One region of the Pseudoalteromonas sp. McH1-7 genome, then DNA from elsewhere that is predicted to be linked to it. Evidence: predicted binding sites of a transcription regulator. Region 1 holds the regulator's gene; each other region holds the start of a gene.
What was found. The regulator LexA, encoded in region 1, represses DNA repair genes until DNA is damaged. The targets are predictions, from matches to a motif close to TACTGTATNNNNATACAGTA.
Positions count from the first base shown of each region.

Region 1 (5,012 bases):
TTAATTTTCCGGGTTGCACACTGACAAAGTGTTGAGCTGCATCAACCTTAAATGGTGCATGACCCTGGCTATGTGTTGTGAAACTTACCTCAACTTGACGGCTATCAATAATAGCCTCGCTTTGCTCTGCCACTTTCATCGAAGGTTTTCCATTGAGTCCTGTTACATCACAAAATACGTCGTAAAGTGGGACTAATGCAAAAGCAAAAGCAAACATGCCCAGAGTCAGCAGTAGAAGCTTTCTAAGGAGGCGTCCATGTTGCATTACTTGACCTCCGGTGGAGTAGAAAATGTATGATATGGCGCAGGTGATGGTACTTCCCACTCAAGGCCTTCAGCTCCATCCCACACTTTACCGGGCACCTGCTCACCTCCTTTGGCACACTTATACACAACAGCCACGAATAATAGTTGTGATAAACCAAAAGCAAAGCCACCAATGCTGATAATGGCATTAAAATCAGCGAACTGAAGTGCATAATCAGGTATTCGTCGAGGCATTCCTGCCAAGCCAACAAAGTGCATGGGAAAAAACAATACATTGACACTCACAAGAGATAGCCAAAAGTGCAGTTTTGCTAGTTTGATATCAAACATGTTGCCAGTCCATTTCGGCAGCCAATAATAAGCAGCAGCCATAATAGAGAACACGGCACCTGTTACTAGCACATAATGGAAGTGTGCAACGACAAAGTAGGTATCGTGATATTGAAAATCAGCAGGCGTAATCGCTAACATAAGTCCGGAAAAGCCACCTATCGTGAATAGCACAATAAAAGCGATAGAAAAGAGCATGGGTACTTCAAAGCTGATTGCCCCTCGCCACATAGTCGCGACCCAATTAAATACTTTTACCCCTGTAGGTACAGAAATCAACATTGTCGCATACATAAAGAAAAGCTCACCTGCTAGCGGCATTCCTGTCGTGAACATATGATGAGCCCACACAACAAAAGAAAGTAAAGCAATCGAGGCTGTGGCGTATACCATTGAAGCATAGCCAAATAGTTTCTTTCTAGAAAAGGTAGGCACTATCGTGGAGATAATCCCAAAGGCGGGTAGTATCATAATATATACTTCAGGGTGACCAAAGAACCAGAATATGTGTTGAAACATAACAGGATCACCACCACCTGCGGCATCAAAAAAGCTCGTACCGAAGAACTTATCAGTTAACACCATGGTGACAGCACCAGCCAAAACAGGCATAACTGCAATTAGTAAAAATGCAGTTATAAGCCAAGTCCATACAAATAGTGGTAGCTTCATCCATGTCATACCTGGCGCTCGAAGGTTCACTATAGTAACGATGACATTAATAGCGCCCATTATTGAGCTTATCCCCATTATATGAACTGAAAATACAAAAAACGCCGTATTATCATTACTGTAGGTTGTAGATAGTGGTGCGTAAAAAGTCCATCCAAAAGCAGGCCCCCCTCCTTCTAGAAACAAAGACATGAGCAAAATGGCAAACGCAAAAGGTAAGATCCAGAAGCTCCAGTTATTCATTCTTGGAAGCGCCATGTCTGGAGCTCCGATCATCATCGGGATCATCCAATTGGCAAGCCCCGTAAATGCCGGCATCACTGCACCAAATACCATGATCAAGCCGTGAACGGTCGTCATTTGGTTAAAAAAATGCGGATCGACTAACTGTAATCCTGGCTGAAATAGTTCAGCCCGTATCACCATCGCCATTGCACCACCAATCAAAAACATGGTCAGTGAGAATAATAGGTAAAGCGTGCCGATATCTTTATGATTGGTTGTAAAAAGCCAGCGTTTTAGGCCTTTAGGAGTTCCATGATTTGAATGTTCTTCTACTATAGCACTCATTACTTGGCCTCCTCTAAGGCATCAATTTCTTGCTGAATTTGACTCGGCTGGATCACCTCTCCTGTGTCATTACCCCAGCTATTCCTTTTATAAGTGATGACTCCTGCAATTTGTTTAATCGTTAATTGCTTTGCAAATGCTTGCATAGCAGTACCAGGACGACCAAGCAGAAGGATGTCAATGTGTGGTTTAAGATCACCTATAACAACTTCACTCCCCTTCATAGCGGGGAAGACGCCAGGTAAGCCAAGCCCAGTTGGCTGGTGACAAGCAGCACAATATGCCATGTAGGTTTGTTCGCCGACCTCCATTAACTCTTCTTTCGATAAAATTTGCTCTGCCACCGCCTGTGATTCTGCTGCAGCTTTTGCTTTGGCGGCTTTAGCATCATCGAGCCACACCTCAAAGTTTTCAGGGCTTACAGCTTCTACCACCACAGGCATAAATCCGTGATCTTTTCCACAGAGCTCTGCGCATTGCCCTCTGTAGATTCCTTCCTCATTAACTTTGGTCCATGCTTCATTGATAAAGCCCGGATTAGCGTCTTTCTTAACAGCAAAATCAGGTACCCACCATGAGTGAATAACGTCATCTGACGTCATTAAAAAGCGAACTTTCCTATCAGTTGGGATCACTAAATGGTTATCAACTTCCAAAAGATAATTGTCATTTTTATCTTGCAGATCATTGATTTCATCTCTTGATGTAGATAGTAAAGAGTAAAATTCAACATCATGTCCCATATACTCGTAATGCCACTTCCACTGTGAACCTGTTACCTTAATAGTTAGATCAGCTTTGCTTGTATCTTCCATCGCAATAAGCGTTTTCGTAGCTGGGATAGCCATTCCTATCAGTATCAGAAAGGGGATTGTGGTCCAAAGAATTTCAACTTTAGTACTTTCGTGAAATTGAGCTGCGACAGCCCCTGTTGATTTACGGTGCTTGAGTAATGCCCAGAACATCACTCCAAACACTATAACTCCTATCACACAACATATAAGGAAAATAGTCATGTGGAGCTCATATACTTGATGGCTAATGTCTGTTACGCCCTGCCTCATATTGTAATCACTATTCGCAAGTGATGGCATGACGATTAGCACGGTGACAAATGCTACAACTAATCGACAAATTTTCATTTGACGTCTCCTTCAAGGCAGCGCTTAGCCCCTTTTGTTATTATCGGATGACTGTCATATTGTCTATTGGTACATAGACTTACTGCACGACTCTTAACCAAATAGTCAAGAAATTTACAAAACGCAAGATTTTAGGAAAAGATGCCAGTTAGAAGTGTTTTTATAGCTATGAACTAATAAATGTAAGAAGGCAAAGTATTATGTAGAATTATCAAAGTAGTAAACTAACCTAAGAGTAGCTATATTTGACCCCAGCCGAGGGCAATATTAGCAATACTTTAGATAAGCAATAAAAAAGGCGTTTATCTAGAGCGTAACACCATTTAATTAGTGCTACGCTCAACTTAAGTTACATCCAGTCGGCGTTTCTGATGACACCCACTGCAAGCCCTTCAATAGAAAAGTTCTGATGTTCAAGATCAACCTCAATAGCTTGAAACTCTTCATTTTCTGCATGAAGTAAAATCTTTTTGCCTTTTTTCTCTAGGCGCTTAACTGTCACGTCTTCCTCTACACGCGCCACTATTACTTGACCATTATCAGCTACCTGAGTCTTATGCACAGCAAGCAAATCCCCATCCATGATCCCAATGTTCTTCATGCTCATACCACTAACCCTAAGTAAATAGTCCGCATGAGGCTTAAAGAAGCTAGCATCTACATTGAAATGACTTTCAACGTGTTGTTCTGCAAGAATGGGTTCTCCAGCAGCTACCCTGCCGATGATTGGCAACCCTAACTGTTCTGGTTCATCCTCAACCAACCTAATACCTCGACTAGCTCCAGGAACCATTTCTATAACCCCCTTCTTGGCAAGTGCTTTAAGGTGCTCCTCTGCTGCATTTGCACTTTTAAAGCCTAACGCATCAGCGATTTCAGCTCTAGTCGGGGGCATGCCAGTATCCTTAATGAATACTTTAATCAGTTCAAAGACTTGCTCTTGTCGTTTAGTTAAAGGTCGCATCAACTGGTATTCCATACAGTATTATATTTACTGTAAGTATATACAGCTGAGAAAAAATCGCAATGTTTGTTTATTCTTATAAATTAAGTTTACAGCCTTAGTAAGGTATGTAAAAAATCCAATAAAGAGAAAGAGTTAAATTTACTTTCCTTAAGGAAAGTAAATTATAAGCTGATAGATAAGTCGAAGAGAGAAGTTTTAAGTAGAGCAACGTCAAAACTGAGTAAGGAGTTTTCTCAAACCCTCGGCGGGTAAACCGCCTCCTACCAGTGCAGCACTTTATTGATATTGTGGTGGGAGCGAGTTTACCTCATGATGTTACAAAGTAGGATGTTTTATTCTTTTTGTTTGATAGACCTAACAGCTCGGCGGGTAAACCGCCTCCTACCAGTGCAGCACTATGTTGATGTTGTGGTGGGAGCGAGTTTACCTCGCGAGGTGTTGATTGCTTTGTAATGTGTTGATTGCTTTTCGAGGTGTTGATTATCTTGTGAGATTTTCTTTTCAAATCCCACATAGCAAAAAACCCGTCGCATTGCTGCAACGGGTTTCTCTAATAAGGCCCTGGCTCGCTACGAAGTAGGATGTTCTACTTTCACATGGGAAGCCCACACTATCATTGACCGGGGCCGACCCTTCGCGGGGCTCGCCTTCGGCTGTTTTGTTTCACTTCTGAGTTTGGGTGACAAGAAACCGAAGTAACGCTTCCAGTTCGAGGAAGTGAGCGCATGGATACGCGAAGGGGAAATACTACATGGAAGTACTTTACTACAAATGCAAAAAACCCGTCGCATTGCTGCAACGGGTTTCTCTAATAAGGCCCTGACGATGTTCTACTTTCACATGGGAAGCCCACACTATCATCGACGCTGTTTTGTTTCACTTCTGAGTTCGGCATGGGGTCAGGTGGTTCCAAAACGCTATGGTCATCAGGAAATTCTGTTCATTAATGAAGTATCCTTCATTAATATAAATCTGGAAAAAGCTATTAAATTCTTTTGTCTACTTCAGTCTATTAACTTCTGTCGCTAAACCACTTTGGCGTTGTATGGTTAAGCCTCACGGGT
Region 1 is NZ_JABWPQ010000034.1:20-5,031, reverse strand. Features, by position in the region: gene HUZ36_RS19685 (cytochrome c oxidase assembly protein) at 1-265, opposite strand, end outside; gene ctaD (cytochrome c oxidase subunit I) at 265-1,839, opposite strand; gene coxB (cytochrome c oxidase subunit II) at 1,839-2,981, opposite strand; gene lexA (transcriptional repressor LexA) at 3,331-3,945, opposite strand; rRNA gene rrf (5S ribosomal RNA) at 4,766-4,879, opposite strand.

Region 2 (5,012 bases), on a different contig from region 1:
CATTTGGTTTTGTCTTTAATGCAGTGCAAGCAAACTCCATTGCTGCAGCATTTGAAGTTGCCTTCGATGTGCCCAAGCATATTATGGGTATTGCGTTAGCGGCAGCGGCAGGGGTTATCATCTTTGGTGGTTTAAAGACTATTGCACGCTTTGCCGAGCTCGTCGTTCCTTTTATGGCCGTTGCTTATCTTATGCTGGCGCTGTACGTCTGTGCTGTAAACTTTGCGCAGCTGCCTGATATATTCATGTTAATAGTAAAAAGTGCAATGGGTATCGAACAAGCTGGCGCTGGTGCTATTGGCTACGCGGTAATGCAAGCTATGCTTCAAGGAATTAAACGCGGCCTATTCTCAAATGAAGCCGGTATGGGTAGCGCTGCAAACGCAGCAGCAAGTGCAACACCAAATCCGAACCATCCTGCATCGCAAGGTTATGTGCAAATGCTAGGTGTATTTGTAGACACTATAGTGATCTGTACCGCGACAGCTTCGCTTATCCTTTTATCTGGTCAGCTTGAGCCAAACTCTGGCCTGACCGGCATTGAGTTAACGCAATCTGCGTTGGTTCACCATGTAGGTGAATGGGGTGCAACTTTCGTTGCAGTCGCTATTTTATTTTTTGCTTTTACTTCTATTGTTGCCAACTACAGTTACGCAGAAACCAATCTGCTGTTTTTAGATCATCATTCAAAGAAAGGAATGATGGTGTTTAGAGCTTGTGTATTAGGTATGGTCATGTTTGGTGCAGTAAGTGAACTCGGATTAGTTTGGACCCTCGCCGACATTTCAATGGGGTTAATGGCTGTAGTTAACGTGGTTGCACTCTTTATGCTTCGCAAGGTTGTGCTGTGGCTTGCTGCCGATTATAAAAAGCAGCTTAAAGCTGGAGTAACCCCCGAGTTTGATCCGAGTACCAACCCTGAAGTAGAAAAAACACTACCAAAAGGTATTTGGACTAAGTAAACCAATACAGCGCACTAATGCTTATATTTAGTGCGCTTTCTTCTTATACGACCCAACGTTAATGAAAACGAATACAAAAATACGCACTTAAGTTCATTTAATGTCCAAACAAACCAACCACTTATTGCCTTTCAAAAAAAAATCCGTATAGTAGTCACCAAGTCGGCATATAGCGCAGCTTGGTAGCGCACTGTCATGGGGTGTCAGGGGTCGCAGGTTCAAATCCTGCTATGCCGACCAGCTTTTCCTTACCCTAATCAATAAGTTACAACACTTTTTCAACTCTTAATTTTTGTACCCCGTACCACCAACGTACCAGCAACGTACCATTATACAGTAGTTTAATTCCTCATCGTTCTGAGTTGTATCTATCCTTTTCACTCCATTTTATTGTTCTCAAATTTCTCATTTTGCAATATCTGCTATCAAAAAATCTTGTCTCAACTCTCATTTAAAATATATACTGTTTATATATACAGTATAGGTGATTTATGAAAGTAATACCCATAAAGGCACAAGCGGGCATAACAGGATTTGAGTCTCCCGCAGCCGAGTACAGAGAACTAGGACTGTCTTTAGATCAATTGCTGGTTCAGCACCCCAATGCAACATTTATTGGTTTAGCCTCAGGTGATTCAATGCAGGGAGTGGGTATTTTTGATGGTGATTTGCTTGTTGTTGATAGAGCTGTATCTCCACAACAAAATGATGTGATCGTAGCAAACTACAACAATGAGTTTGTGTGCAAGTTGCTCGATATTGAACATAGAATCTTACGGTCCGCCTCTCCTATGTATACTTCAGTTAGAATTAGTGACTGCGACCAGTTTCAGTTAGAGGGGGTTGTCATCGGCTCTGTAAGAATGCACAGAAACAATGTTGAGCTTTTCAAATGTATGCGTTAGTAGATGCAACTTCTTTCTATGCCTCTGCAGAAAAAGTCTTTGACCCATCTATACGCAAAAAGCCCGTTATTGTACTGTCAAATAACGATGGCTGCATCGTCGCAGTATCACCTGAAGCCAAAGCGCTTGGGGTTCCTAAATTTCAGCCTTACTTCAAACTGAAGGACGCACTTGAACAACACGGCGTGGTCGTTCGCTCATCTAATTATGAACTATACGCAGATCTATCTGACAAAATGATGAGCGTCATAAATCAATTTAGTGATCGCCACTACATATATTCAATCGATGAATCATTTCTAAAGTTTGACGGCTATGGAGATATTGTTGACTCATGGTATGAATATGGCCATTCAATAAGACGAGCGGTATGGCGTAAGACTAAACTTCCCGTAGGTGTTGGGTTTGGCCCTACACCTACTCTCGCTAAAGCAGCGAATCATGCAGCTAAAAAATTCCCTGATGCTACTGGTGTTGCGGTAATTGACAATGAGCAATCGCGTAGAGCAATACTGGCACAAATGGGTGTGGGTGACGTTTGGGGTGTGGGCCGATGCTTGACTAAAAAGCTTAATCTGTTGGGGATTGAATCAGCATTAGACTTAGCAAAGCAAAGCCCTAAACATATGCGCCGACAATTTAGTGTTGTACTCGAACGCACCGTATCAGAACTGAACGGCATTGAGTGCTTATCGTGGGATGAAGTAAAGCAACGCAAAAAAGAGATATTTAGTACCCGGAGCTTTGGCGAGCGCGTGACAACGCCTGAAGCGCTCAAAGCTTCTTTAATAACACACTGTTCGATAGTGACCAAAAAACTCCGCCAGCAACAATCATTGGCTAAACGCATTATCGTTTTTGCTCATAGCTCCCCGTTTGAAGATCACTATTTTAAGAAATCCTTCATACAAGGCTTCCCGGTTTCCTCAAATGATGTAACCGTCTTTGCTAACGCTGTAGAAAGTGTATTTAGCCAAATTTATCAACCTGGTGTGAGATATTATAAATCTGGCGTAGGGGCAATTGAGCTGGAAGATGATGTATTTCAGCAGACAGATATGTTTAACCAGTCACAAGATAAGCCCGAGCTGATGAAGTGCATGGATGAGGTAAATAATCGATATGGCTCAACCGCCATGCGCATTGGTTCGGAGCTGCAAACAAGCACTTGGCATATGCGTCGTGAATTTTTATCCCCTCGCTATACAACTCGGTGGCCTGATATACCGGTTATAAAGTGCTAAAATGAGTTGCTTTAAAAGACGCCAACTGCTAGTTTAAATTTGCGACTTAAGTCACCCAACTAAGTTGTGGTCGCAACATAACAATCAGTTATTGGCTTATATTCAATATTAACGAGACATTAGTCATCGTGCATTTCAAAAAGACAGGCGCTTAGTTTTATAGGCTGCCTTCAAGCACCTAAGTGTGCATTCAACTGAACAATCTACATAACATTTAAAATTTTCAGGAGATAACTATGTCTTTTAAATCTTGGTGCATGGTCATTGGCTTTGTGTTATTGACTGTGGCTTTATTAATTACATATGACTTATTTTACAACGCCATTGGCCTAAACCCATTTGATGGGTTCGAAACGGACTTGCAAACTGTTTGTACTAAGGTTTGCTCCATGATTGCTTGCTTTGTAATTGGGGGACTTTGCCTAGATCAGAGTCGCTAAATTATGGGAGTTTCGCTCCCCTTTTCCGTATAAGAGTGTTACATTTTCTTGGTCTGGCAAGCAATATATTCGATAAGGAAAACCTGTGAAAAAATTTAGCCTCGTACTACTCACGATATTATGTATTGAGACACATGCGGCAAGTGGTGATGGCGCTTGGCCGGGACAAAGTTTTAGTCAAGCAAAAATAATGCTCAAAAATCTCTATAAAGGCTCCCCCACGACCTTTTATTGTGGCTGCAACATTGAATGGCAAAGCAATAAAAAATTGAAACCAAACACCTCCAATTGCGGTTATAAGCCACGAAATGAACTCACCAAAAAAGGCAAAGTCAATAAACGGGCACAACGTATAGAATGGGAACACGTTGTCCCAGCTTGGGAATTTGGGCATCAACTACAATGTTGGCAAGATGGTGGCCGAAAAGCATGTAAGAAAAACCCAAAATTTAAGGCTATGGAAGGTGATTTACATAACCTCGTGCCTGCAATCGGCGAGGTCAATGGAGATCGTTCAAATTATAAGTTCAGTATGATTGAAGGTGAGCAACGTGTTTATGGTCAATGTGATGCTGAAGTTAACTTTAAAGCAAAGGTTTTTGAGCCAGCGCCTGAAATTCGTGGTGATATAGCACGTACCTACTTCTACTTTGAAAAGCAGTACGGACTCAAAATAAGTAAACAACAGAAAAAGCTATTTATTGCTTGGGATAAGCAAGATCCAGTAACACAAACTGAGTGCGTAACTCATGAAAGAAAAGCTAAAAACCAAGGCTGGGATAATCCATTTGTAGCAGCTAACTGTAGTTAGTGAGCAGTTTTATCAAGGATAATGAAAGGCTTAAACCTATGACACAATTAGAGAGTTATACTTTAATCACTGCATTTGCAGCAAGTGTTGCAGCTATTGCTAGCGCAATTGCAGCAATCTACCAGTGCTATGCCAATAAAAAGCATCAGAATGCCTCTGTGATTCCCTATATCTGTGACCATTATGATCAAACGAGCTATCATAAAGGTAGTATCAGTTTTTCGATTACCAATAAAGGGATTGGCCCTGCTTTAATTGAAAGCTTCGAATTTTATTGGGATGAATGTTTAATTTCATGTACTAAACTAGAAGATGAACTAATATCACTACTTGGTTCAAGATTCGAATTTATTACAACAGAATTAGGTAAAGACCAAGCATTTAGCCCTAATGAGACAGTTACCGTTCTCGAAATCAACTTTTTGCAGCAACATGGGCAATTTAATGACGATCATAGAGCTACTCTAGCTGCTTTCCGTGAGGAAGCAGTAAAGAAGTTTAGGCTAAAAGCAACTTACAAATCAGTATTAAGCTCTAAACAGTATGTATACCACACAGCGCCACTCAATAGTTTGTTACAACAAAGGGATATTAATGATTAGAATATACATGCCAGCTTTTACCTTATCGCTGTCTTTATCTGCTCATGC
Region 2 is NZ_JABWPQ010000004.1:247,644-252,655, reverse strand. Features, by position in the region: gene HUZ36_RS04760 (alanine/glycine:cation symporter family protein) at 1-962, shown strand, start outside; tRNA gene HUZ36_RS04755 (tRNA-Pro) at 1,126-1,202, shown strand; gene HUZ36_RS04750 (LexA family protein) at 1,454-1,867, shown strand; gene HUZ36_RS04745 (Y-family DNA polymerase) at 1,855-3,111, shown strand; gene HUZ36_RS04740 (hypothetical protein) at 3,348-3,551, shown strand; gene HUZ36_RS04735 (endonuclease) at 3,637-4,362, shown strand; gene HUZ36_RS04730 (hypothetical protein) at 4,401-4,964, shown strand; gene HUZ36_RS04725 (hypothetical protein) at 4,957-5,012, shown strand, end outside.
Region 2: a site for LexA is predicted at 1,424-1,443, ahead of HUZ36_RS04750 (LexA family protein). Genes of this name have one in related genera too.

Region 3 (5,012 bases), on a different contig from region 1:
ATGTTTCCTTCATAAAACTGTCACCCATTTCTTTAGAGGGATCATAAGTATTGATCAAATTTGCTAGGATGCAAGATACAACTGAATAATTTTTCAGCTGTATCTCAAGACTCGATTAGCTTCGCTTTTTAGTACAGGAGGCTATATAGTTTTCGACGGTACTGTGAAGCAACACTATCGCCATCTGGAAGTGAAGCGATAATATCTAAAAACCCCTTTTTTGCTTCACCAAAGTTCATGTCTTTCTTAAGTACCACCAGTAAACTTGCCAATGCCTCTTCTGTTTTACCTACATCTAGCTGAGCTTGAGCTAACTGGCAACGTAAGTCCAAAGATTCTGGTTCAGCCACCAATGCTTGCTCTAGGCGTCTTACCTCTGGTGAATCCTGTGCTGCCGTAGCTTGCGCTAGTTTGGCAACTAAATTGTGGTAATAAGGGTCTCGTTCTTCGTCATTAATGGAATCTAACAGAGCCTGCGCTTCATCAAATTTTTTAATTTGTATGCAGATATCGGAAAACACCAATTTGACTCGAGTATTTCTACTATCGATGTCATACGCTTTTTTCGCATACACAAAGGCATTGTTTAGATCATCTTCTGCTAAAAATTGCTTAGCTTGGTCTAGTAATATTAGTTCAGGCGATGGTAAGTGAGCCGACAACGCTTCTTTTATTTCTTCTTCAGTTTTTACACCTGGTAACATATCGACCGGTGCTCCACCTTTTAAAACCACGATGGTAGGTAAAGCTTGTAAGCCAATTTGTTGAGCAAGCTGAGAGGCTAGAGCTTGCTGAACATCACAATCAATAACACCAATCGTGATATGCTCACTATATGTCGCAGCAATCCCCTCTAATATTTGGTCCTGCTGAACACATTCGGGATTTTGGCCACTATAAAATGTCAACAGTAGCACTTTCTCAGGGTTTGGGTCTGTTATTACTTGCTGAATATTTTCAGGGGTAAGTTGGATTTTATTGCTCATGCTCTGTTATCTGTATAAATAGTTAATATGGTTGATATAGTGGCAATATCTGAATTTACAACTACGAGCATAAACAATTATGTAGAGCTTGGCTTTCTCTTTCGAGTAAATTTCCTCTTTTTTCCTCCGCGCTTTTTCAATGCCATTGTCGGTACTTCTTTTAGCGCAGTTATATTTATAGACTGAGCACTATTAATAAAAACACTCAGCTCGTCACGAAGTGGCTGCATAAATTGGTTATAGGAGGTTTCTTTGTTGGCAATCTTTCCAAGCAATGATTCCCAAAGCGCAGTCCTATCTGGTAATGAGAGCGACTCTGGTAAAGTTTGAATAAATGCTTTGCCAAGCGCCGTAGAGTATATCGTTTTACCGTCTCGTCGCAGAAACTGCCTTTTAAATAATAACTCAATGATCCCAGCTCGAGTTGCTTCTGTTCCAAGTCCATCCGTATCTTTCAATACCTTTTTAATTGATTGATCAGATACAAACCGTGCAATGCCTGTCATTGCACCAAGTAGACTTGCTTCAGTGTAATGTTTTGGCGGCTGAGTTTGCTTTTCTTTCACCTCTCCTTTGTCACATAGTAGCGGCTCCCCTATTTGCAACTCTGGTAAAAGACTTTCCTTCTCTGTTTCTGGTTTTCTATATAGAACTTTAAAACCTTTATCTATTACTTGCTTGGCTTGTGCTTTGAATTGGCCTCCACCGATCTCTAATTCAACCTGAGTTTCATTGTAGCGATATGGGTGAAAGAATTGCGCTAAGTATTGTATCGAGATAAGTTGATAAACTTGCAGTTCTTGATAACCAAGCTGCGCACTGCGAAGCTTTTTAGTAGTTGGAATGATCGCGTGATGCGCTTCGACTTTTTTATCATTCCAGCACGCTCCTTTTTGGCTCATGTCTGCTAACTTAACGTATTTGCTTTCCAACCCCTGATTATGTTCTGCCGCGCAAACCACTTGCTCTCTTTCAGCAAAGTGCTCTTTTGGTAGATAACGGTTATCTGATCTGGGGTATGTGATCAGTTTATGTTTCTCATAGAGTGTTTGACAAATATCTAGCACTTGCTGAGCAGATAAACCATAGCGTTTATTTGCATCAATCTGTAAAGAAGAAAGGTTGTAGGGTAATGGTGGATTTATCTTTTTGGGTTTTGTTTCAACTTGCTTTACCGTTGCTTGCTTTTTATTGATCCGAGCAGCGACATTTTCGGCCAAAGCTTTTACCAAGACACGTCCATCTTCATCCATATAAGGCTTACATGCTTCACTTGGCACCCACTTAGCTTCAAAAATTCCCCAATCCGGTTTATTGATGTGTGCAATCACTTCATAAAAGGGTTTAGATACAAAGCTCTCAATTTCGAGATCCCTTCTAACAACCAAGCCGAGTACCGGAGTTTGCACTCTGCCAACCGACAAAACAGTATTCACACCCGCTTTTTGCCCAGCCAACGTAAATGCTCTGGTTAGATTCATACCAAAGAGCCAATCGGCTCGAGCTCTTGCAAGCGCAGACACACTTAAAGGGATAAATTCTTGGTTGGAACGTGTTGAGGCCAGTGCCTTTTTCACGGCTTGTGGATTCAAGTCACTGATCAACAAGCGTTGAATCGTTGCTCTTTTTTGCTCTGGCAGCGATACGTATTGAAATACTTCGTCTACAAGCAACTGCCCTTCTCTATCGGGATCTCCTGCATGATATATTTCGTCAGCTTTTGTGAGTAATCGTTTTAATGTAGTAAGCTGCTTTTTTGTTTTAGCTTTTGCTTTAAACTGCCATTGCGCTGGCATGATTGGTAGATCATGAAACTGCCACTTTTTATACTTAGCGTCATAATCTTCAGGCTCAGCTTGCTCAAGTAAGTGGCCAATACACCAAGAAACCACGTCACCGTTGGCAAGCTCTATGTATCCATCTTGTTTTTTGTGAGGTTTTGGCAAAACATCTGCAATTGCTCTGCCTAAGGAAGGTTTTTCAGCGATATATAGTTTCATGATTATATTAACTGTATATAGATACAGTTAATATAATCAATTTTTTCGAGAAAGGCCATAACTATCAAGTGACTGCTACAACCTTCCACGATTAGCTTTACTTAAGTTCTCAACAAGTTCAACTGCTTATGCTTTTGCTCAACTATTTGTGTCATAGAACTTGCAGCTAGCTCTACTTCATCCGCAAATTGAGATAGCTCTGCCGCCGCATCTGAGATCCCTGTGGTATTTGTGTTAATTTCCTCCGTAACCATACTTTGCTCCTCTGCTGCTGTCGCTATCTGAGTTACTTCGTTAGAAATGCTGGTAAGCTCTCCTACTAGTGTGCTCATTAACCGCGCTGACTCTTGGCAGTAACTCACTGCGTCTTCGCCTAATTTTACAGAGCTTTCAATTATTCGACCGGAATTTGCAACTTCGCTTTGCAAGTTATCTATAAGCTTACTTATATCATCTGTTGACGCTTGAGTTTTCGATGCCAAAGCTCTAACTTCATCAGCAACAACCGCAAAGCCACGCCCCTGCTCTCCTGCTCTCGCGGCTTCAATTGCCGCATTCAAAGCAAGCAAGTTAGTTTGTTCAGCGATTGCTCTGATCACTTCGAGTATTTTTGAAATATCATCGCTACGTTCCGATACTTTAACCACAGCTTGTTTTGCATCAATAACTTGATCCGCCATTGATTGTACGGTTTCAGTCGTTTTAATAATGCTTTGCTCGCTTTGTTGAACTTGGTCTGCCGCTTGGTTAGTACTGGCTGCCGCCTTCTCGGACGCCCTTGCGACCTCTGAGGCTGTCGCACTTAATTCGTTAATCGCGGTTACAACGCTGTCGATTTCTAAATGCTGATTCGCGACTTTATTTTTGATATTAATAGCAGCTTCTGTAGTGCGATGAGACTGTTCATAAGAAGACTCCGCAAGCCCTTTAAGATCATCAATCATATTTCTGAGCTTTTCGGTAAAGCGATTAAAGCCTTGAGCTAATGCGATAAGCTCTGCATGATGGCTCACTTCTAATTCGTGCGTTAGATCTCCCTCGCTAGATGCTAAGTTCTCTACCCGTTTTTGAATATGAGTCAAAGGACCAATAATCGTGTTAACCAATACAAATGCAATCGCGATCCCTATTGCTGCGATCACCACTCCAATTGTCAGCATCCAGCGTCCTACAGAGTTAGCTGACTCCTCTAATTGACTTTGCAAAGTAGTAGCAGACTCGAGTGCTATCGCTTTTGGTAATTCAATGACCAAAGACCAGGTTGTATTAGGTAACTTGATATTGATTGGCACGGATACAACCAAGTCATTCTCTAAATCTTCAATACCAGATCCTTTGTGTAGCGACTGTAAAACGTCAGCGCGCTCGGTAGTTGTTGACTCGGCCAGTGGACGTGCAAGCTTGTCATAATGACTGGATCCGACCACAAGACCTAAATCACTCAGCAAGGTTACTTTAGCTGCTCCCGAATAAAGCGACTCAGATAGCTCGTCAACCAGCGTCTGGAAAATAGGCAAATTAACATCCACGCCGACCAAGCCTTTAAATTGACGATTAACAACAACAGGGACTGTAAGCGAGGTCATTAGCATCTCATTGCCCGCTGATATTTCATATAAATATGGCTCCATGATACATGGCGCCACTTTATCTTTTGCACAGAGATACCACTCAGCTTCACGCAAACCAAATTCGTTGATGTTATCAAGGTACTTTGCTTCAGCTGACTCAACTTTTTGTTGCACAGGTCCTGTAGATTCTTGTGTAAAATAAAGCTCCAATGTTCCGGATTTAACGACTGAATGTGAAGCGCCTTCCGTAAAGCGAGTATCATCACCGTCATAACCGTTCGGCTCAAATTGTGCGTACATGGAAGAGACGAACCTATTTTGCTCTAGTGCACCAAATACCACTTCTTGAACTTGCTCTCGACTCAGTGGGTTTTCCTTGGAAGTATGGGACAATATCCCAGCCAAAGTATAGGGTACTCTATAGGCTTCATTAACAAACCCTGATACCCTTTGAC
Region 3 is NZ_JABWPQ010000015.1:212-5,223, forward strand. Features, by position in the region: gene HUZ36_RS11800 (tetratricopeptide repeat protein) at 129-986, opposite strand; gene HUZ36_RS11805 (DNA topoisomerase III) at 1,064-2,986, opposite strand; gene HUZ36_RS11810 (methyl-accepting chemotaxis protein) at 3,088-5,012, opposite strand, start outside.
Region 3: a site for LexA is predicted at 2,996-3,015, ahead of HUZ36_RS11805 (DNA topoisomerase III). Genes of this name have one in related genera too.